Regions from separate parts of the Streptomyces sp. NPDC052496 genome, predicted to be linked through region 1. Evidence: riboswitches for the same ligand, from Rfam matches in the RefSeq annotation. Region 1 holds a riboswitch; each other region holds the start of a gene.

The links. Region 1 has a riboswitch for thiamine pyrophosphate ahead of AB0L45_RS27860 (thiamine ABC transporter substrate-binding protein). Riboswitches for the same ligand answer to the same signal wherever they lie in the genome.
Region 2: it holds a riboswitch for thiamine pyrophosphate, as region 1 does, so the genes downstream of both, thiC (phosphomethylpyrimidine synthase ThiC) here and AB0L45_RS27860 (thiamine ABC transporter substrate-binding protein) in region 1, are expected to answer to the same signal.
Region 3: it holds a riboswitch for thiamine pyrophosphate, as region 1 does, so the genes downstream of both, thiO (glycine oxidase ThiO) here and AB0L45_RS27860 (thiamine ABC transporter substrate-binding protein) in region 1, are expected to answer to the same signal.

What each region holds. Positions count from the first base shown of each region.
Region 1 covers NZ_JBFAUH010000023.1:57,839-65,380, reverse strand. Annotated here, with positions in the region: gene AB0L45_RS27885 (helix-turn-helix transcriptional regulator) at 759-1,523, shown strand; gene AB0L45_RS27880 (NUDIX domain-containing protein) at 1,525-1,998, shown strand; gene AB0L45_RS27875 (HD domain-containing protein) at 1,986-2,555, opposite strand; gene AB0L45_RS27870 (GntR family transcriptional regulator) at 2,566-3,012, opposite strand; gene rlmN (23S rRNA (adenine(2503)-C(2))-methyltransferase RlmN) at 3,276-4,382, shown strand; TPP riboswitch at 4,416-4,550, shown strand; gene AB0L45_RS27860 (thiamine ABC transporter substrate-binding protein) at 4,628-5,707, shown strand; gene AB0L45_RS27855 (iron ABC transporter permease) at 5,764-7,377, shown strand; gene AB0L45_RS27850 (ABC transporter ATP-binding protein) at 7,480-7,542, shown strand, end outside.
Region 2 covers NZ_JBFAUH010000003.1:268,882-276,423, reverse strand. Annotated here, with positions in the region: gene AB0L45_RS06660 (hypothetical protein) at 1-814, shown strand, start outside; gene thiC (phosphomethylpyrimidine synthase ThiC) at 1,694-3,472, opposite strand; TPP riboswitch at 3,466-3,624, opposite strand; gene AB0L45_RS06650 (YibE/F family protein) at 3,789-5,357, shown strand; gene AB0L45_RS06645 (SsgA family sporulation/cell division regulator) at 5,458-5,883, opposite strand; gene AB0L45_RS06640 (IclR family transcriptional regulator C-terminal domain-containing protein) at 5,988-6,260, opposite strand; gene AB0L45_RS06635 (hypothetical protein) at 6,247-6,534, shown strand; gene AB0L45_RS06630 (DUF5326 family protein) at 6,969-7,193, opposite strand.
Region 3 covers NZ_JBFAUH010000035.1:4,822-12,363, reverse strand. Annotated here, with positions in the region: gene AB0L45_RS34270 (deoxyribonuclease IV) at 1-7, opposite strand, end outside; gene pknB (Stk1 family PASTA domain-containing Ser/Thr kinase) at 124-2,112, opposite strand; gene AB0L45_RS34260 (thiazole synthase) at 2,312-3,106, opposite strand; gene thiS (sulfur carrier protein ThiS) at 3,117-3,335, opposite strand; gene thiO (glycine oxidase ThiO) at 3,332-4,597, opposite strand; TPP riboswitch at 4,595-4,710, opposite strand; gene AB0L45_RS34245 (FAD-dependent oxidoreductase) at 4,850-6,130, shown strand; gene AB0L45_RS34240 (Rv2175c family DNA-binding protein) at 6,287-6,652, shown strand; gene thiE (thiamine phosphate synthase) at 6,868-7,518, shown strand.

The DNA of each region.
Region 1 (7,542 bases):
GGACCGCGAGCACTCGGGCTCAACCACGCGGAACGTGGAAGTGCGTGGGGAGTCGATTCGCGAAGATTCATCAAACGGGCAGGGAACCAATGGGCCCTGCCCGCATGACGAGTGGCAGTTCGGTCTGGGACCACCAGGCCCCTCACGCCTACCGGGCACCTCCCCGGTCTGCCTCTCGCAGGTGCGGCATCCAGGCAGGCCCCCTCCGGGTGCCCGCGTGCCGCCCTATGCGGTTGCGTGCTGGCCGGCTGCCTCGGTCATTGCGCCCATCTGCCCGCAGCGCGGGTATGGGGGTGTTCCGCTCGCTTGGCACAGCCGCTCCGGTGTCACCCTGAAACGGCCACCAGCCGCACGTCCGGGGATGTTCCGGCCTCCCCGGCCGCCTTCCTGACCTGCCTGCTCGCTCCAGTCCCGGCCTAGCGGGTCTGCCAGCTCAGTCGCTGTCACCTCCCGGATCACCTCCGGGGTCGTCACCAGCGAGACGCACAGATCTCCATCCGCGTGTAAGCGGCTTCTGCACCCGTCCGCACCCTGCTGCCGGGGCGTTCAGGCCGATGCGATACATGTAATACCTGCCTCGCATCTCCGTCAAGAGCCCCGCCGGAGCGTTGGTTCTGACGGGATGTCGTCGCCCTCGGTCGGCGACATGTCTCAGCTTGGCCGCGAAGCACGGGACGTTGGACTCCGTGCATGTACGACTTGACCCTGACTCGCTAGGGTCGAAGTCGTCCCAGGGCGTCCCAGACGGGAGAAGTCGTATGGCGAACGAGCGGATCCGCGGGGCGATTGTGGCGAGTGGGCTCAAGTTGGAGCAGGTGGCCGAGCGTTTAGGAGTCTCGCCGAAAACCGTTGAGCGTTGGATCTCTGAACCGAGGCGTAAGCCGTACAGGCGTTTCCAGTACGCCCTGGCTTCGATGGTTCAGCGTGAAGTCTCGTACCTATGGCCAGATGAACGCACTTCCGAAGAAGTTACCGAATCGAGCAGTTCAGAGCTGATAAGACTTTATCCTCACCGATCCGTTGTTCCGCAAGACGCATGGGTGAAGCTGTACTCCAACGCGCAAACGCACTTCGATGTGCTGGTTTACTCGGGGTTCTGGCTCACAGAAGATGCTCGATTCCATCGGCTCGTGCGTGAAAAGTCGGCGGCTGGCGTACCAATCCGATTCATGCTCGGGGCCCCGGATAGTCGGGCCGTCGCCGTCCGCGGTGAAGACGAGGGCATCGGGGCGGCGATGGGGGGAAAGATTCGCAATGCGCTAGTGAATTACGGCCCGCTATTTGGGCTTCCTGGCGTGGAGTTTAGGCTTCACGATACGACGCTCTATAATTCGATCTATCGTGCCGATGATGAACTGCTGGCGAACGGGCACGTCTACGGGGTAGGTGCCTACATGGCGCCCGTATTGCACTTGCAGCGTGTCCCTGGCGGGGAGCTGTTCGGCACTTACGCAGAGAGTCTAGAACGCGTCTGGGAGAGTGCCCGGCGCATAACATCACCCACTGAATGCGAAGGTGCCTGAAGTGAGCCGCATTGACTACTTCCGCGACCCTGCTGCCCCAAAGGCCAACTCGGTCGTTCCGTCCGTGACCGCCGTGGTCAGGGATGCTCAGGGAAATCTTCTACTCATCCACAAAACTGATAATGGCTTGTGGGCGCTTCCGGGAGGCGGCCATGACGCTGGTGAAAGCATTTCCCAGACGGTTGTGCGGGAAGTTGAAGAAGAGACCGGCATGAAGGTGGTTGTGGAGAGTATCGTGGGGATCTATACCGATCCTCAGCACGTCATGAAGTACGATGACGGTGAGGTTCGGCAGCAATTCTCTATTTGCTTTCGTGCCCACCCAGTTGGCGGTGCCCTCCGGACCAGCGAAGAATCCAAAGAGGTCCGTTGGGTGTCGCCAACGGACCTCGAAGATTTGGCTATTCACCCTTCAATGCGCCTGCGGATCTCTCATGGGCTGGACGCCTCACGTAAGGAGCCTTACATAGGGTGACTCGTTGTTTCTTCGGCGCCCAGTCGCCTTTCGATGCGTCGAACAGCGGCATGAATATCAGGGGCGGCGCGTTGAATGAAGCGACCAACGATTGTGTCCGGCCCGTACCGTCCGACGATCTCGGCGACTCGCGCCTGAGAAGTGGTTGGACGGCCGTCCGGAGTGGTCGTCATGTCGCAAAAGAGCAGGGCATCCACGAGGTGAGGGCGCTCCAAGTCGAACTCGCTTGCCAGCTCTTCGCGCAGTCCTCTCTCCTCGGCTTCGAGCAAAGCGCAAGAGTGGTGCGCGACCAAGCGGACAACTCGCTCGTCCATGTCTGTGTGCTCCCGCAGATAGCGGGCGCCGTCGAGCGGATGAAATCCCGTGAACGCGATCTCAGGCGAGTAACCGACATCGTGCAGTACGGCTGCGGCCTCCAGTAGGGGAGCCTCGCTCCCGAGCATCGGGCGGAGCGAGCGCGCCCGCTCGGCAACTCCGAGGGAGTGCCGCCAGCGCCGGGGTAGGGGGTCGGACAGGAGCGCTTCGGCGAGGCCGTAGGCCCGCTCTGCGAGATCCATGCTGTCCAAGCTATGAGGTCCCCTCTTCGGAAGGGAGGGCGCGCACCCGCCGCCGGCGCCCCGGGCCCATCTCTACGAGGCCCGCTCCCTCCAACTGTGCGATGGCTGTCCGCACGGCGGTGCGGGACATTCCGAACCGGTCGCACAGCTCCTTCTCCGAAGGGAAGGGGGCGCCCGGCCTGACATCTTCGGCGCGGAGAAGATCTGTTATGCGTTCTACCAGTGGTCGGCGGTCACCTGTTCCCGCCACATACCAACCGATGCCCTGCACAGACTCAATGACGCCTTCGTTCCTCAGGGCTTTCAGGGCGCGACCCACGGTAGTCCGACCCACACCGTACGTGCGCATGAGTTCCGCCTCAGACGGCAAACCTTCAGTGATCTTGCCCTTTTGAATCTTCTGACGCAGAGATTCAGTGATTTGCAGGTACGTACCTCGCGGAGAGGTCTGCGGCACGTGACATTCCCTTCGCCGACGGCATGGCGGTCGCCCCTCCCAGCTTCGCACGCCTGCGGGCGCGGTCGGTGGGAGAGCGACGCCTTTCCTGCCCGTCTGCTGTAGGGCCTGTGTCGTGGCTGACCTGGACTTCCGGCGATCGAGCCGGGCCGTCTGTGGGCCGTGAAGCGACAGCCGGCGACCCCCAACGACCACCACCAACCACCATGACGGAGCGCTCGTGAGGCAGGTCACAGAGACGCGTCTGCGACACTGGAAGAACCATGCCTAAGCCCGGAGAACTCACTTTCGTCGCGCCGCGTGGGGCCAAGAAGCCCCCGCGGCACCTTGCCGATCTCACCCCCGCCGAGCGGCGCGAAGCCGTGGCCGCGGCCGGTGAGAAGCCGTTCCGCGCCAAGCAGCTGTCGCAGCACTACTTCGCGCGGTACGCGCACGACCCGGCGGAGTGGACGGACATCCCGGCCGCGGCGCGGGAGAAGCTGGCGTCGGAGCTGCTGCCCGAGCTGATGAGCGTGGTGCGGCACATCTCCTGTGACGACGACACGACCCGTAAGACGCTGTGGAAGCTGCACGACGGCACCCTCGTGGAGTCCGTGCTGATGCGCTACCCGGACCGGGTCACGATGTGCATCTCGTCCCAGGCCGGATGCGGCATGAACTGCCCGTTCTGCGCGACGGGGCAGGCCGGCCTGGACCGGAACCTCTCCACCGCCGAGATCGTGCATCAGATCGTCGACGGCATGCGGGCACTGCGCGACGGCGAGGTGCCGGGAGGGCCGGCCCGGCTGTCCAACATCGTCTTCATGGGCATGGGCGAGCCGCTGGCGAACTACAAGCGGGTCGTGGGCGCCATCCGGCGGCTGACCGACCCCGAGCCCGACGGAGTGGGCCTGTCGCAGCGGGGCATCACGGTGTCCACCGTCGGTCTCGTACCGGCGATGCTGCGGTTCGCGGACGAGGGCCTGAAGTGCCGCCTCGCGGTGTCGCTGCACGCGCCCGACGACGAGCTGCGCGACACGCTCGTGCCGGTCAACACGCGCTGGAAGGTGCGTGAGGTGCTGGACGCCGCGTGGGAGTACGCGGAGAAGTCCGGCCGCCGCATCTCGATCGAGTACGCCCTGATCCGGGACATCAACGACCAGGCATGGCGGGGTGACCTCCTGGGCCGGCTGCTCAAGGGCAAGCGCGTCCACGTGAACCTGATCCCGCTGAACCCGACGCCCGGCTCCAAGTGGACCGCGTCGCGTCCCGAGGACGAGAAGGCATTCGTCGAGGCCATCGCCTCGCACGGAGTGCCGGTGACGGTGCGCGACACGCGCGGGCAGGAGATCGACGGTGCCTGCGGCCAGCTCGCCGCCTCGGAGCGCTGACCGCCCGCTGGTACCGTGTGATCGAACAAATGCACATTCCGACAGGGGAGCGCCACAGCGCTGAGAGTGCGGCAGTGTCACGGACCTAGCGTCACGGACACCGAGGTGCCGCAGACCCTTGAACCTCGCCCGGGTCATTCCGGGTAGGAAGTTCGGTCGTCACTCATGCTGTTGCGCCCCGTCCGGCCTTCGTACGAAGCGCCGGACGGGGCCGCGTCTCTTCCTGGCCAGCCAGGAGGAATTCAGTGAGCACCACCACGAGGATCACCGTCACGGCGCTGGCCGTCGCGGCCGGCATGACGGCGCTCGCCGCATGCGGCTCGGGCGGCAGCGGCGGCGGTACGGATCCGAAGACCGTCACGCTCGTCAGCCACGACTCCTTCAACGCCTCCAAGTCGGTGCTGGAGGAGTTCACCAAGCAGACCGGCTACAAGGTGAACGTGCTCAAGGGCGGGGACGCGGGCAAGGCCGTCAACCAGGCGATCCTGTCGAAGGGCAACCCTCAGGGCGATGTCTTCTTCGGTATCGACAACACGCTGCTGTCGCGCGGTCTGAAGGAGGGGATCTTCACTCCGTACGAGGCCAAGGGGCTGGCGAGCGTCCCGCAGGAGCTTCAGCTCGACAAGGCGGAGCACCGGGTGACGCCGGTCGATTACGGCGACACCTGCGTCAACTACGACCGGGCCTACTTCGCCGAGCACAAGATCGCCCCGCCGAAGACCTTCGACGACCTGCTCAAGCCCGCGTACAAGGGCTTGCTGGTCACCGAGAACTCCGCCACGTCGTCACCGGGGCTCGCCTTCCAGCTCGGCACCATCGCCAAGTACGGCGAGTCCGGCTGGCAGGACTACTGGAAGAAGCTCAAGGCCAACGGCGTGGAGGTCGTGGACGGCTGGGAGCAGGCCTACAACGAGCGGTTCTCGGGCTCGGCGGCCGGCAAGGGCAAGGGGGACAAGCCCCTGGTCGTGTCGTACGCGTCCAGCCCGCCGGTCGAGGTGCTCGGCAAGAAGCCCGAGCCCGAGGAAGCCCCGACCGGCGTCGCGACCGGCACCTGCTTCCGGCAGATCGAGTTCGCGGGCCTGCTCAAGGGCGCCAAGAACGAGAAGGGCGGCAAGGCGCTGCTGGACTTCCTGCTGAGCAAGAAGTTCCAGGAGGACGTGCCGCTGCAGATGTTCGTCAACCCGGCGCGAACGGACGCGAAGGTGCCGGAGCTGTTCACCAAGTACGGCGAGAAGATCGACAAGCCGGAGACGGTGGCCCCGGAGACGATCACCAAGAACCGCGAACAGTGGATCAAGCAGTGGTCCTCGCTCGTCCTGAAGTAAGCGGCCGCACGGGGCGGGCGCGCCGTGCACGGGGAACGGCCGCCCGGCTCGCCCTGATGGCCCTGCCGCTCGCCTTCTTCGCGCTGTTCTTCGCCTACCCGGTCGCCGCGATCGTCGGGCGCGGGCTGAAGGACGGCGGACAGTGGCAGCTCGGCCGGGCCGGGGAGGTGCTGTCCGACCCGGACGTCCTGCACGTGCTGTGGTTCACCGTTTGGCAGGCGGCGGCCTCGACCGGGCTCACACTGCTGATCGCGCTCCCCGGCGCGTACGTCTTCGCGCGCTTCGAATTCCCCGGAAAGAAGCTGCTGCGGTCCGTCGTCGCGGTGCCGTTCGTCCTGCCGACAGTGGTGGTGGGCTCGGCGTTCCTGGCGCTGGTCGGGCGCGGCGGAGTGCTGGACGACCTGTGGGGCGTACGGCTGGACACGTCGGTGTGGGCGATCCTGCTGGCCCATGTCTTCTTCAACTACGCCGTGGTCGTACGCACCGTCGCCGGCCTCTGGGGACAGCTCGACCCGCGGCAGGAGGAGGCGGCCCGGGTGCTCGGGGCGTCCCGCTGGGGCGCCTGGCGGCGGGTGACGCTGCCGGCCCTGGCGCCGGCCGTCGCGGCTGCCGCACTGATGGTCTTCCTCTTCGCCTTCACCTCCTTCGGGGTGGTGCAGATCCTGGGCGGCCCGAGATTCTCCACCCTGGAGGTGGAGATCTACCGGCAGACCGCTGACTTCCTGGACCTCCCTACGGCCGCTGTCCTCACCTTGCTGCAGTTCGCCGCCGTACTGGCGTTGCTGGCCCTGCACGCCTGGACCGTCCGGAGGCGGGAGTCCGCCCTCACGCTCGTCGATCCGGCGCAGACGGTGCGGCGGCCGCATGGTGCCGGTCAGTGGGCGCTGCTGTGGGGAACGCTCGTCGTGATCGCGCTGCTGCTGGTGCTACCGCTGGCGGTGCTGATCGAGCGGTCCTTCGCAGGCCCGGACGGCTACGGTCTCGTGTTCTACCGGGCGCTGCAGTCCGCCGCCTCGATGGACAGCACGTTCGCCGTCGCCCCACTGAACGCCCTGTGGAACTCGCTCGCCTACGGGGCCGCCGCCACACTGATCGCCCTGGTGGTGGGCGGGCTGGCAGCGGCCGCGCTGACGAAACGGGGCGGCAGGCTGGTGCGGGGGTTCGACGCGCTGCTGATGCTGCCCCTGGGCGTTTCGGCCGTGACCGTCGGCTTCGGCTTTCTGATCACTCTCGACGAACCGCCGCTCGATCTGCGGTCCTCGTGGTGGCTGGTACCGCTGGCCCAGGCGCTGGTCGGGGTGCCCTTCGTCGTACGGACCATGCTGCCCGTGCTGCGCGCGGTCGACGAGCGGCTGCGGGAGGCCGCGGCGGTGCTCGGGGCTTCGCCCTGGCGGGTGTGGCGCGAGGTCGACCTGCCCCTCGTACGGCGGGCGCTGCTGATCGCCGCGGGATTCGCCTTCGCCGTGTCACTGGGCGAGTTCGGGGCGACGGTCTTCATCGCACGGCCGGACAACCCGACGCTGCCGGTGGCCGTGGCACGGCTGCTGGGACGCGCCGGCGAACTCAACTACGGACAGGCGATGGCACTGTCCACGATCTTGATGGTGGTGTGCGCGGGCGCGCTGCTGGCGCTGGAGCGCATCCGTACCGATCAGGCCGGAGAGTTTTAGATGGCGGAACACCCCGACACAGCGACGGAACAGGCCGACACAGCGATGGAACACGGCGGCACGGCGACGGGGCACCCCGGTACGGGGGCGGGGCGCTCCGGCATGGCGCAGGGACGCGCCGGCCGTGCGACGGGGCAGGCGCTGCTACGGCTGGAGGACGTCACC
Region 2 (7,542 bases), on a different contig from region 1:
GGACATCACCTCCGCGGCGGGCAAGCACCTCAACACCGAGCAGTTGCGCACCATGGCGCTCAGCGCCACGTCCGCCATCGCCGCATGCGCGACGGCCGAATACCGACACTATGTACGGCTCCGCGAGGAGCTGCGCGCTCCGGCACCCGCACCGGACGCCGGCGGCGTGGAAGGCCGTGAGGAGAAAGGCGCTTCCGCGGGCGGCTCGGGGATCGACCTCGCCACGACCGTGGGCGAGGTGGCCGAACCGGCCGGTGCCGGGCTGGCCGCGATGCTCGCGGTCCTGGCCCCGGCACTGGCGGGGATCGCCGCCGTCCTGTTCCTGGTCATCGGGTACATCCTGCGCACGGTCGGCACCGACCCGTCCGCCGCCCAGCCGATGATCAGCGTCGGCTGGGTCTTCGCGGCGCTCACCGCCGTGGGGGCCCTCGTCGCCATGGCGAGCCTGGTCCACGCGGCCTGGCGCAACGGCTCGACGTCGCTCCGCGCCCCGCGCGCGGGGGACGGCCGGGGCGTCCGGAGCCGTGAGGTGGACCTCGCCCGGGACGCCTGGCGGCAGGCGCTCCTGGAACGCGGCATCCTGCCGTTCCTGCGCGAGGCGCTGGCCGACCCGGCCGGCGTCAACGGTCACGGCACGGCCCGGTACGTACCGCGCCGCGGCGTCGACGGCGGCAGCCGTATCCCGTCCCTGGGCTACTCACGGCCCGACTTCACCAGCCCGGACGGCGGCCCGCCCGCCGCTCCCCGACCCCGCTTCACCAGCCCGGACTTCACCAGCCCCGATTACGGTGGCCCGGACCACCACCCTGAATAGCGCCCATGAACCATGCCGCGGGGGCCCGGTGACGGGCCCCCGCGGTGCGTTCTGACAACCCGCCCCGACGGAGTGAAACTCGGCTTGTCGAGCGGTGGTTGGGGGGTTGCGAAGGACTTACGTTCGGGAATGGAGGTGATGCGCGATGGTCGAATGCACAGATCCCCGGCGCGGCAGTCAGGCAAGAGGCCGTGAGCGTCGATGACTTCGTGTACGCGGCGACCAGCGCGCGGCTGCGAAGGCTCACGATGCCGGGCGGCGAACACTGGTTCCCGGCGGCCGCTGCATGGGGAATTCGGCCGCACGAACGCGCGCAAGGCACTAAGTAAGCGCCGCCACTTGGTCGTCACGGGCGACAGCTGGGCCGTAGCGGCCTACCTGGCCCCACGCTCGTCAACTCAGCAGTCACGAGTTACCCGTTGCGGTGATCGCCCAGCGGACCGGACGCACCGAACACCGCGTGCACGACTCGCTGCGGATGCTGCTCATGCGGGGCGGCATCCGGCAGGTCGGGATGAGGGCCGGCGGGGCGGCATCCGGCAGGTCGGGATGAGGGCCGGCGGGGCGGCACCCGGCAGGTCGGGGTGGGGGCCGACGGGGTGCCCAGAGACACGCTGCCCCGCTGACCCGGAAAGCCTCGTACAGAGCGGGCCCGAAGCCGCAATCCGAACATGCGGTTTCGGGCCCGTTCTCCGTAGCACGATAGTCATGCTCCTGGGTGCGCACCAGCCTGTGAAAGAGCCGAAGGATTCGCGCCGGACGCATCGGCGGAACCCCCATTTTCCGCGAGGGCTCATATAAGTCCGCAGGCCAGCCCCTGTGGATAACGCACCGGAGACTTTCCGAGACCGTAACCACAGGTTACGGTCTCGAAATCCCTCACTCCGCGATCGGCAGATACACCCGATTCCCCGCCGCCGCGAACTCCTTCGACTTCTCCGCCATGCCGGCCGCCACCTCCGCATCGACCGCCAGGTCGCCGCCGTGCTCGCGGCGGATGTCCTGGGAGATCTTCATGGAACAGAACTTCGGCCCGCACATGGAGCAGAAGTGCGCCGTCTTCGCCGGCTCCGCCGGCAGCGTCTCGTCGTGGAAGGCGCGGGCCGTGTCCGGGTCGAGGGCCAGGTTGAACTGGTCCTCCCACCGGAACTCGAAGCGCGCGTCGGACAGGGCGTCGTCCCACTCCTGCGCCCCCGGGTGGCCCTTGGCCAGGTCCGCCGCATGGGCCGCGATCTTGTACGTGATGACGCCGGTCTTCACGTCGTCCCGGTCCGGCAGGCCCAGGTGCTCCTTGGGCGTGACGTAGCAGAGCATCGCCGTGCCCCACCACGCGATCATCGCCGCGCCGATCCCGGAGGTGATGTGGTCGTACGCGGGAGCGATGTCGGTGGTCAGCGGGCCGAGCGTGTAGAACGGGGCCTCTTCGCAGATCTCCTGCTGGAGGTCGATGTTTTCCTTGATCTTGTGCATCGGGACGTGGCCCGGGCCCTCGATCATGGTCTGTACGCCGTGCCGCTTGGCGATCGAGTTGAGTTCGCCGAGCGTGCGCAGCTCCGCGAACTGCGCCTCGTCGTTGGCGTCCGCGATGGAGCCGGGGCGCAGGCCGTCGCCGAGGGAGTACGTGACGTCGTAGGAGGCGAGGATGTCGCAGAGTTCCTCGAAGTGGGTGTAGAGGAACGACTCCTTGTGGTGCGCCAGGCACCACGCCGCCATGATCGATCCACCGCGCGAGACGATGCCGGTCTTGCGGCGGGCCGTCAGCGGTACGTAGCGCAGCAGGACGCCCGCGTGGACGGTCATGTAGTCCACGCCCTGTTCGGCCTGCTCGATGACCGTGTCCTTGTAGATCTCCCAGGACAGTTCCTCGGCCTTGCCGTCCACCTTCTCCAGTGCCTGGTAGAGGGGGACGGTGCCGATGGGGACGGGGGAGTTGCGCAGCACCCACTCGCGGGTGGTGTGGATGTTGCGGCCGGTGGACAGGTCCATGACCGTGTCGGCGCCCCAGCGGGTCGCCCAGGTCATCTTCTCCACCTCTTCCTCGATGGAGGAGGTGATGGCGGAGTTGCCGATGTTCGCGTTGACCTTCACCAGGAAGTTCTTGCCGATGATCATCGGCTCGATCTCCGGGTGGTTGACGTTGGCGGGCAGCACGGCCCGGCCGGCCGCGATCTCGTCCCGTACGAACTCGGGGGAGACGTTCTCGCGGAGCGCGACGTACTCCATCTCCGCCGTGACCTCGCCCCGCCGCGCGTACGCCAGCTGGGTGACCGCGGCGCCGCCACGGCCCCGGCGCGGCTGCCGGGGGCGGCCGGGGAAGACCGCGTCGAGGTTCTTCAGGCCGCCGCGCGGCGAGGTGTGCTTGAGGCCGTCGTCCTCGGGGCGGGGCGGCCGGCCCGCGTACTCCTCGGTGTCTCCGCGGCTGATGATCCAGTTCTCCCGCAGCGGCGCGAGGCCGCGGCGGACGTCCGTTTCGATGTTGGGGTCGGTGTACGGCCCTGACGTGTCGTAGAGCGTCACGTCCTTGCCGTTGGTGAGGTGCACACGGCGGACCGGAACCCTGAGGTCGGGGCGCGATCCGGTGAGGTAGCCCTTGTGCCAGCCGATCTCCTGGGTGGAGCCCTGGCCGTTTTCAGGCGTGCGTGCATCCTGCAGAGTCATGAAGACCCACTCCCTACGCCGGCATTACCCGGTAACAGGTTCGGCGGTCGACGCAGCGATGTCCGACACGGCGTTCCCGGCTTCGGCCGGACGTTCCGTACGGGGGTCAGCGCCCTCTCAGCCCGGTGCTCCGAGCTCCCGCGATTGCAAAGGTGCCACCACGGTAGCGGCCGGTATGGCGCGGTGAACAGGGGGCCCTGCCAGTTCTTGCGATGATCGGGCGGTGACCAGCAACGAGCCTCCGCACTCCGCGCACCACCACGCTTCCGGCCCGCCGCAGGGGTATGGGTACGGGGAGGGGGGTGGGCCTGAGCCGATGTCCGGGGCCGGTGCCGGTGTCGGGCCTGAGCCTGCCACCGGATCTGCCACCGGGCCCGCCGCTGTGTCCGGCTCCGAGCCCGGGCCCGGAGCCGGACACGGCCACAGCTCCGCGCACAGCCACAGCCACGGACGGAGCCATGAGCCCGGCCACGGCCACAGTCACAGCCACGGAAACAACCGTGGGCCCGGCCACGACCACGGCCACAGTCACAGCCACGGCCCGGCCACCCCCGTCTCGCGTCACCTGCGCAAGGTCATCGCCGCGGTGCTCATCCCCTTCGCCGTCGCGGTCCTGGCCGGTCTGGTCGTGCTGTGGCCCGGCGGCGCGCCCGGTCACAAGCCGTCCGGTGTCGGTTTCGACCAGCCGACCGAGAAGGCGAAGGTGGTGAAGGTCGAGGAGGTGAACTGCGCGGACGTCCACGCCCAGCAGCAACAGCAACCTTCGCAACAGCAACCCGGTGCTCCCGCGGGCACCCAGCCGGCCAAGCACTGCGAGCGGGCGGTCATCGAGGTGACCACGGGGAAGGACACGGGCCGGCGGTTCGAGTCGATCGTGACGCCCGACGCCACGCGGCACTACGAAGCCGGGCAGGGGGTCGTGGTCGCGTACGCGCCCAAAGCGCCCAAAGACCTGCAGTATTCGGTCACGGATGTGGACCGGACCTTCCCGATGTGGGTGCTCGCCGCCATCTTCGCCGCGGCGGTCGTCGTGGTCGGGCGGTTGCGCGGGCTCCTCGCCCTGGTCGCGCTCGTCGTGAGTTTCCTGGTCCTGACGCTGTTCATCCTGCCCGCCATCCTCCAGGGATCGAATCCCCTGGTGGTCGCCATCGTCGGCGGCAGCGCGATCATGCTGGTGGCCCTCTACATGTGCCACGGCCTGACGGCGCGTACCTCCGTCGCCGTACTGGGCACGCTCGTCTCACTGCTGCTGATCGGCCTGCTCGGCTCCCTCTTCATCGGATGGGCGCTGCTGACCGGCAACACCGACGACCAGACGGGCCTGGTGCACGGCCTGTACCCCGACATCGAGATCCGCGGGCTGCTGCTGGCGGGCATCATCATCGGTTCGCTGGGCGTGCTCGACGACGTGACGGTCACCCAGACCGCCGCGGTCTGGGAGTTGAAGGAGGCCGACCCCTCGGCGGGCTGGCGCAAGCTCTACACCGCGGCGATGCGGATCGGCCGCGATCACATCGCGTCCGTCGTCAACACGCTGGTCCTCGCCTACGCGGGCGCGGCGCTGCCGCTGCTGTTGCTGTTCTCGATCGCACAGAGCAGCGTCGGTACGGTCGCCACCAGCGAGGTGGTCGCGGAGGAGGTCGTACGCACACTGGTGGGCAGCATCGGCCTGGTCGCGTCCGTACCGCTGACCACGCTGCTGGCCGCACTGGTCGTCTCGGCGGACCGGGACACGGGCGCGTCACGCACCGGCCGCGGTACGGGCGGCGCACGCGCCGGTCACGACACGGGCCAGGGCGGCGACCGGAGTACGGGGCGGAGCGCAGGACGGCGCGCGAGCCGCGGTGTCGGCGCCGGCAGCGGCCGGCGACGGCGGAAACACTGAACCGGCCGGGCGCCTGGTCCGGGCAGTCCGGTCCGGTACCGACCGGGTGCACACGCTCGGTACCGGCCCTTCCGGCACCGACCCGGCAGCGGCCGCCCGTTCACCCCGCCTTCTGCGCCTCCGAAAGAATGCGGTCCAGTGTCGAGTCGAGCGTGTCGCACACCTCTTCCTCTCCGATCGGTACGAGCCGGTCCGTACGGTCGAGGAAGGCCACCAGAGGCGGGGCGCCGGCCCGGAACAGCGCCCGTTCATCGGCCACCTGAAGGCTGATGAAGACGTCGCTGAGGTGTTCGGAGGAGGACGGTTCGATGCGTACGTCGCCCTCGCCGGACGGCTTGCTCAGCCCGTCCAGCAGCAGCTCCCGGCTGAACGCCCAGGTCACAGGCACATCACCGGGCAGGTCGAAGGTGAAGCTGACCGCATAGGGGTCCGCGCGGTCGAAGTACAACTCCACCGGGATACGGAAGGCGAGCTCCTCGGACACGAGGAAGCTCATGATCACTTCTGCCTGAACTGTGTCGGTCATCAACCTCTGCCCCGTACTTGGTCGGAGATGGCCAGGAATCGTCCCTCTTGGCCCCATTGACGCCATCGTCTGTCACGTGCAAGCGGATCACAAAGAGTGATTTTTCAGATACTGATGGAGAAAGCGAGGGTCGTCAGGGTCGCCTCCTCCATCCTGCGTAGTCGATCGGTAACGCAGTGTAGGCGCTGAGCATCGCTCGCGGGAAGAGAAATCGCCACGGTCGCCGCCGCCGAGCCCACCTGAATCGGAATCGCCGAGCATACTGTGCCCACGGCATATTCCTGTTGCTCCAAGGCGACTTGGGCGCGGCGCACCGCGTCCAGGCGGCGCAGCAGGTCGCCCTCGCACCGCACCGAGTAGGGCGTGAGCGAGCGCACCGGGTGCCGGGTGCCGGGCCAGGTGGTCCTTTCTGGCCTGGTCGTCGAGTTGAGCGAGCAGGTACTGCCGGATCACATGCGCGTGCGCGGTGGTACGGAAGTCCACCCGCTCCCCCACCGGCGGCCGTTGCGGGCCCTCGGTGGCGGCCACCACCGCTACCTCGCCCTCACGGTATACGGCGGAGTAGACCGCGGCGTCGATCCGTTCACCCATGGCGGTCAGCGCGTCGCGGATCTCGTACGGCACCGCCGCTCGGCGCCCGCCGTCCGATGAAACCGGCGGCCTCTCCGAAGACGAACACCCCGTTCCCGCGCCGCAGTAGCCCTCGTGCGTCAGGGGCCGCGTTCACCGTTCGCCATTGCCAACGCCAGCCCCTGGTCCGGGTCACCGGGTCACCGGGTCACCGGGACGTCCCGGCCCCGGTGGCGGGAGCCGCTCCCGCGCTCCGCCCACGTCTCCCACCGTGCCGGGCGCCGGGCGCCGGGCGCTAGGTGCCGAGTAGGGCCGCCGAAGCAGCCTCCGAAATGGCCTCCGAAATGGGCAGCGCCCCGTTCCCTGACGGGACGGGGCGTTGCCGGGAAGCGCATTGCCGCTACGGCGCGTTGCCGGAACGGCGCATTGCCGAAGCGAACAGTTCAGGGGCGGGCCAGGCCAGGGGAACGGACGCGATCAGCAGGATCAGGCCCGGCCTGCCGCGGAGCGCTCGGTCACCAGTCGCTCCGCGACGAGGAGGACGAGGAACCCTTGATCCTGCGCGCCAGGTAGACGACACCGGCGATCAGCGCTACCGCTATCAGCACCTTGAAGAGCAGGCCGATCAGGAAGCCGACCGCGCTGGCGATCAGGCTGCCGAACACCACCAGGAGGACAACGGGCACCACGACCCACGTCACCCACCACGGAAGCCCTGCGAACGTCCCCTTGCCGGCCATTGCTCTGCCCTGCTTTCTGCGCCTTCGTCGCGTTTGCGGTCGCTTGTACTTCTGTGCGGCTGTACGTCTGTGCGTCTGTGCGGATGTGCGTCTGTGCGGATGTGCGTCTGGTCTTCTGTTCGTCCGGCTGTGTCGCGCCTGAAGCACGCGAGTCGTACGGACGGGGCGTAGCGGCGGTCGTACGGGTCATACGGGTCGTACTCCCGTGTCGCGTGCCCGGTACCCGGTACCGGCTCCCCAGGCCGGCGCCCGGAGCCCGGGGCCCGATGCTCCGTTCCCCCCTGCACCACCGATGCTAGGACGGCGCGACGCGGAACGGGGGCCGCGCGGCCCCGGCCCTCCCCTGAAC
Region 3 (7,542 bases), on a different contig from region 1:
CCCGCAAGGTGTCCTGCGGGGAAGAGGAGATGCTCACCCGTCAAGGGTGCCAGGTGCGGGGCGCCCGCTCCGGCGCGCGGGCGGGCGTCCTTGCTCACAGCGCGCCCGGCGCGCCCCCGGATCTCACAGCATGCTCTCCAGCCGGATCGTGATCCTGCTGCCCTTCGCCGCCTGCTCACCGCCCGCGACCGACTGGCTCGCCACCTTGTCCTTCGGGAACAGGAACGGCTTCTTGACCTCGACCTCGAAGCCCGCGCCGGACAGTGCCCGCTTCGCGTCCGCGGTGTTCTTGCCCGTCACGTCCGGCACGGTGACCATCTCGGGGCCCTCGGAGAGGGTGAGCGTCACGGTGTCACCCCGGCCCAGCTTGCTGCCCTGCCCCGGCGTCTGCCGGGCGACCTTGCCCTTGTCCTGCGGGGAGTGCACCGTCCGGTCCGCGATCTTCACCTCGAAGCCCGCACCGCGCAGCGTGGCCTCCGCGTCCGCCCGGTCCCGGCCGGTCACGTCCGGGACGTCGACCTCCGCCCCACGGCTGACCGTCAGCGCCACGGCGGTCTCCGGGCGGCGCTTGCTGCCCGCCGCCGGGTCGGTGCTGATCACCGACCCCTTGGCGACCTCGTCGGAGAACTCCTTGTGCACCGTGCCGACGGTCAGCCCCAGGTCGCGCAGCCTGCGCTTGGCGTCGGCGACCGGGGTGCCCGCCAGGTCGGGCACCTGGACGATCTCGGGGCCCTTGGACAGGGTGATGGTGACCGTGCCCGTACCGCGGATGCGCTCGCCGTTCTCCGGGTCGGTGGCCATGACGTGGCCGCGCTCCACGTTCGGGCTGAAGGCCCGCTTCACCTTCACGCCCAGGCCCTCGGCGCGCAGCGTCTGCTCCGCCTTCGCCTGGGTCATGTCCAGTACGGCCGGGACGGTGGTGAACTGCCCGGAGTTGATGTACCAGACGCCCGCGCCCACCGCCAGCACGAGCAGGACGGCGGCGACCACCGAGACCGTCTTGCGCCGGGCCCGCAGCAGCCCGGCCCACGCCCCCGGGCGCGCGGTGCCGGCCGCCGGGCGCAGCCGGGTGGTCGGCTCGGCCGCCGACGCCGGGTCCGGCGGCGGGGTCTCCAGCCTGCTGGTGTGGTGCAGCGGCTCCTCCAGGGGCAGTGGCGGCTGCACGGCGACCCGCGGCAGCACGCTCGTACGGTCCTCGGAGCCCGCCTCCGGCCCGCCCGCCGGCGCCTCGCCGGCCTGCGGCGGCACCGCGTCGAGCTGCGCGTCGGTCAGCTCGGCCCGCACCGCGCGGGTCTGCGCGAGCAGCGTCACCGCGTCCTGCGGGCGCAGCTCGGGGCGGCGCGCGGTGGCCGCGGCGACCAGGTCGTCGAGCTGCGGCGCCAGCTCGGGCGCGTACGTGGAAGGGGCCGGCACGTCCTCGTTCAGGTGCTGGTAGAGCACCTGGGCCGCGTTGGCGCCGGTGTGCGGCTTGCCGCCGGTCAGCATCTCGAACAGCACCACGCCGCAGGCGTAGACGTCCGCGGGCGGCCCGGCCGTACCGTCCTCGATCTGCTCGGGCGCCAGGTAGGACACCGTACCCAGGACCGAGCCGGTCGAGGCGGTGGTGCTGGTGCCCACGGTCCGTACCAGGCCGAAGTCGGCGACCTTGACCCGGCCGTCGTCGCCGATCAGAACGTTCTCCGGCTTCATGTCGCGGTGCACCAGCCCGGCCCGGTGGGCGGCGCCCAGCGCCGCCAGGATCGGCTCCACGATGTCCAGCGCGGCCCGCGGCTGGAGGGCGCCGCGCTCCCGCAGCACGTCGCGCAGCGTGCACCCGGCGACGTACTCCATCGCCAGGTACACGTACGTGCCGTCGGTGCCCTGGTCGTACATGCCCACCACATTGGGGTGGTCGAGCCGGGCGGCGGACTTGGCCTCGCGGATGAAGCGGTCGACGAACGCGGCGTCGGCCGCCAGCGACGGGTGCATCACCTTCAGGGCGAGCACCCGGTCCAGCCGGGTGTCCATGGCCCGGTAGACCGTGGCCATGCCGCCGGCGGCGACGCGCGCCTGCACCTGGTAGCGGCCGTCGAGCAACTGCCCGACCAGGGGGTCCTGAAGGGTCGTATCCACGGCAGACGAGTCTACGAGCCGCCGCGGCGGTGCCGGACGCCCTGCCCGTGAAGCACAGGCCATTGCATCCGAACAGTGACAGGGGCGCCCGTCGGACGGCCCCGGATGTGCGGGATGCCCCTTTCGCGAGGGGGAGTGCCGTGTACGCGGGGCGCCACGGGGCGGGCGGCGGCCGCTCCGGGGCGCCGCCCGCCGCGCCTCAGAAGGCCGGGCGCTCCGGGTCCAGAGTGGCGATGCCCTCCGTGGGCGAGGAGGCCTCCGCGTAGTGGCGGCGCGGTATCCGCCCCGCCCGGTAGGCCAGCCGGCCGCCCTCGACCGCGTGCCGCATCGCCTCCGCCATCAGGACGGGCTCCTGCGCACGGGTCACCGCCGACGCCAGCATCACCGCGGCACAGCCCAGCTCCATGGCCAGGGCGGCGTCGGAGGCGGTGCCCGCGCCCGCGTCCAGGATCACCGGAACCCCGGCCCGCTCGGTGATCAGCTGGAAGTTGTGCGGATTGCGGATGCCCAGCCCGGAGCCGATGGGGGAGCCCAGCGGCATGATCGCGGCGCAGCCCACGTCCTCCAGCTTGCGGGCCAGCACCGGGTCGTCGCTGGTGTACGGCAGGACCGTGAACCCGTCGTCGACCAGGGTCTCCGCGGCGTCCAGCAGCTCGACCGGGTCGGGCAGCAGCGTGCGCTCGTCCGCGACCACCTCCAGCTTGACCCAGTCGGTGCCCAGCGCCTCACGGGCCAGCCGGGCGGTCAGGACCGCCTCGCCCGCGGTGAAGCAGCCGGCGGTGTTCGGCAGCACCCGGATGCCGTGCCGTTCCAGTACGGACAGCACCGAGCCCTGCACGGTCGGGTCCAGGCGGCGCATGGCGACCGTCGTCAGCTCCGTACCGGAGGCGAGCAGCGCCCGCTCCAGGACGTCGAGGCTGGGCGCCCCGCCCGTACCCATGATCAGCCGGGAGTCGAAAGTGGTGTCGGCGATGGTGAGGAGATCGTCGGCCATGACGTACGGATCAGCCTCCCTGGACTGCGGTGAGGACCTCGACGCGGTCGCCGTCGCCGAGTGCGGTGGCGGGCCACTGGCCGCGCGGCACCACGGCCTCGTTGACGGCGGCGGCCACGCCGGCGGGCGCCGTGGTCAGACCGGCGACGAGCCGGTCCAGGGTGAGCCCGCCGGGAAACTCCCGGGGCTCGCCGTTCACGGAGACGGTGATGGGGGTGGTGACGGTCATACGGGCTGCTCCTGGGAGGCGGGGGCGGGCGTGGGGCGGCCCTGGCCGTGGGCGGGCGCGGAGCCGTGGGCGGTGCCGGGCGGCGGCGCCGCGAAGCGGTCCGGGGAGAACGCCCGGGCCTCCTCCGGCAGCGGGCCGCCGGTCAGTACCGCCGCCATCACGTCGCCCGTGACGGGCGTCAGCAGCACCCCGTTGCGGTGGTGGCCGGTCGCCACCAGCAGGCCGGGCAGCGCGGTCGGGCCGAGCAGCGGCGCGTTGTCGGGCGAGCCGGGGCGCAGCCCGGCGCGGGTCTCGACCAGGGGGAGTTCGGTGATGCCGGGGACCAGTTCGTGGGCGTCGCGCAGCAGTTCGTAGACCCCGCCCGCGGTGACCGTGGTGTCCCAGCCCAGTTCCTCGCTGGTGGCGCCGACGACCAGCTCGCCGTTCTCGCGCGGCACGAGGTAGAGCGGGCCGCCACGTACCACGGCCCGTACGGTGCGGGACAGGAACGGTACGCCGCCGGGCAGGCCGTCCGGCATCCGCAGCCGCAGCACCTGGCCCTTGACCGGGCGCACCGGCGGCAGCACGTCCTCCGGGACGCCCGCCAGCCGCCCGCTCCGGCTGCCCGCCGCGAGCACGACCTGACCGGCCGCGATCCGCTCCCCGCCGGCCAGTTCGACGCCGGTGGCGCGGCCCCGCCCGACGGTCAGCCGCTCGGCAGCGGCGCGGTGGAAGACCACCCCCGCCCGCTCGCAGGCGGCGAGCAGCGCGGCGGCCAGCCGGCGCGGGTCGACCTGGTGGTCGCCGTCCACCCGCAGCCCGCCGCGCACGCCCGGCGCGAGCATCGGCTCCAGGCGCCGGCACTCGCGCCCGGTCAGCCACTCCGATTCCAGGCCGCTGCGGCGCTGGAGGGCGTGCAGGTCGCGCAGGTGGGCGCGGTCGTCGGCGTCCAGCGCGACGGCCAGGGTGCCGCACCGGCGGTAACCGAGGTCCAGGCCGCTCGCCTCCGTCAGCTCGGCGGCGAAGCCGGGATAACGGCGCGCGGAGGCGAGATTGAGGCCGAGCAGCGTCTGCTCGCCGTAGTGCAGCTCGGTGACGGCGGCCAGCATCCCGGCTGCGACCTGGGCGGCGCCGCCGCCGGGAGCCGGGTCGGCGACGGCGGTACGCAGCCCGCGCTGGGCCGCCCGCCAGGCGGTGACCAGACCGATGACGCCACCCCCGATGACGAGGACGTCCGGCACGTCCACGGGGGTGGGTACGGGGTGGTGTGCAGGTGGATGCATGGGCGTCCAGCCCCTCCCTTCGCCGGCATGACCCGGATCAGGTTCGTACGGTCGGAGGCCGCCGCAGCCTCCCTCTCAGCCCGGTCGCGTCCGGGCTCCCGCGTGTGCGTTCACCGCAACCCTAGTACGGGCCGCCGACGCCCCGTAAGGGAGCGCGGGGCCGCCGCCGCGGGTGACGGACCGTGACGTTGTGTCATAGATCTCGTCGCGCGGTGCTGCGGGTCGCGAGACACACCGTCTTACAGTGATCGGGTGAGCGAGCAGACCCAGTCCCAGGACCCTGACCGCGCGCGCCAGGACCGCGAAACCGCCGGGCGGGCCGCCGAGCGGACCCGGCGCGCCGTCGTCGTCGGCGCCGGCCTGGCCGGTGTGCAGACCGCCGTCGCCCTGCGCGAACAGGGCTGGCGCGGCGAGATCACGGTGCTCGGCGAGGAGCCGCACCGGCCGTACGACCGCCCGCCGCTGTCCAAGGCCGTACTGCTCGGCAAGGCCGACGGGTCCGCCTTCGACGTGGACTTCGAGGCGCTCGGCATCGACCTGCTCCTGGGCCGGCGCGCCATAGGGCTCGCGGCCGCCTCGCGGGTGCTGGAGACCGACGCCGGACCGCTGCCGTACGACCACCTGGTGATCGCCACCGGCGCCGAGCCGGTCACCCTGCCCGGCTGCGACGGCCTGCCGGACGTGCACGTGCTGCGCACCCTCGACGACGCCGAGCGGCTGCGGCCGGTACTGGCCGGGCAGCGCGAGGTGGTGGTCGTCGGCGCGGGCTGGATCGGCGCGGAGTTCACCACCGCGGCGCGCGAGGCGGGCTGCCGGGTGACGGTCGTCGAGGCCGCCGGCCGGCCGCTGGCCGGCGCACTGCCCGCCGAGGTCGCCGCTCCGATGGCCGCCTGGTACGAGGACTGCGGCGCCCGGCTGCGGACCGGTGCGCGGGTCGCCGCCGTCACCGAGGACGCGGTGACGCTCACCGACGGCACGACGCTCACCGCCGACGCGGTCGTGGTCGGCATCGGCGCCCGGCCCGCTACCTCCTGGCTGGCCGGCTCCGGCGTCGAGCTGTCGCCCGAGGACCGCTCCGTCCTGGCCGACGAGCGGCTGCGCACCTCGCTGCCCGACGTGTACGCGGTCGGCGACTGCGCCTCCTTCCCGTCCGCCCGCTACGGCAGCCGCCTCCTGGTCCACCACTGGGACAACGCCCTGCACGGGCCGCGCACGGTCGCCGCCACCATCGTCCGCGGCGCGGCGGAGGGGCCGGTCTACGACCCGGTCCCGTACTTCTGGTCCGAGCAGTTCGGCCGCTTCGTGCAGTACGCCGGGCACCACGCCGGGGCGGACGAGACGGTGTGGCGCGGCGACCCGCAGAGCGCGGCCTGGTCGGTGATCTGGCTGCGCGAGGGCGTGCTGGTCGCGCTGCTGGCGGTCGGCCGGCCCCGTGACCTGGCCCAGGGGCGCAAGCTCATCGAGCGGGGCGCGGTGCTGGACCGGCGGATGGCGGCGGACGCGTCCGTACCGCTGAAGTCGGCGGCGGTCTGAGGCGGTCCGAGGCGGTCTGAGACGGTCCGAGGGGGCGGCCGGGGTGGTCCGGGGCCCTGGCCGGCGGTCTGTCGCGCGGTGCGTTCGGGTGCCGTGGGCTGCGCCGATGGTGAGGCCCCGCTACCGGCTGTCAGTGCGAGGTGGCAGGCTTGTCCCGTGACCGAGATTGACGCAAAGATCGATGGACTCGTTCCCGCCTGGCTCACCCTCCCCGACATCGCCGAGATGATGGGCGTCGAGGTGACGCGTGTGCGGCAGCTGGTGAAGGAGGGCCAGCTGATCGCGGTGCGCCGTGGCGAGAACCGTGCCCTGCATGTGCCGGCCGACTTCATCAAGGACGGCAAGGTCGTCAAGGGCCTCGTCGGGACGCTCACGCTCCTCCGGGACGACGGCTTCGCCGACGAGGAGATGCTGGAGTGGCTCTTCACCGCCGACGAGACGCTGCCCGGCACCCCCGCCCAGGCCCTGCGTGAGAACCGCGGTACGGAGGTGAAGCGCCGGGCACAGGCGCTCGCCGTGTAGCACCGCCCGAAGCGGCTGCGGGCCGGTCCGTTCACGGCACGTCCGTACGCGATGCGCCCGTACGCGGCGGATGCGTACGCGGCAGGTCCGTGCGCGGCACGTCCGCAGCCGTATCGCCGTCGCGCCCGCACCCGCGGCCGCGACCGTCCACGCACCACTGGCGTACGGGCCGGAAGGCCCGGCCCGTACGCCGCAGACCTGGGGGGATCCGCCCGATGACCACCGCACGCCACGCCCTGTCCGACGCCCGGCTCTACCTGTGCACGGACGCCCGCAAGCGCCAGGGCGACCTCGCGCAGTTCCTGGACGCGGTGCTCACCTCGGGCGTGGACGTCGTGCAGCTGCGCGACAAGGGCATGGAGGCCGCCGAGGAGCTGGCCCACCTGGAGGTCTTCGCGGACGCCTGCCGCCGGCACGGCAAGCTGCTCGCGGTCAACGACCGCGCCGACGTCGCCCACGCCATCGGGTCGGACGTGCTGCACCTGGGCCAGGGCGACCTGCCGGTGCCCGCCGCCCGCGCCGTCCTCGGCGACGAGGTGCTGATCGGCCGTTCCACCCATGCCGAGGCGGAGGTGGACGCCGCGCTGGCCGAGCCCGGCGTGGACTACTTCTGCACGGGCCCCTGCTGGCCCACCCCGACCAAGCCGGGCCGCCACGCCCCCGGCCTCGACCTGGTCCGCTACGCGGCCGCGCGCCGGCCCGAGCGCCCCTGGTTCGCGATCGGCGGGATCGACGCGGCCAACCTGGACCAGGTGCTGGAAGCGGGCGCCCGACGGGTGGTCGTCGTCCGGGCGATCACCGAGGCCGAGGACCCGGGGGCCGCGGCCGCCGGGCTGGCGAAGCGGGTGCGCGCCTACGGGGCCTGAGCGGCGGGCTGTCTGAAGGCCGGA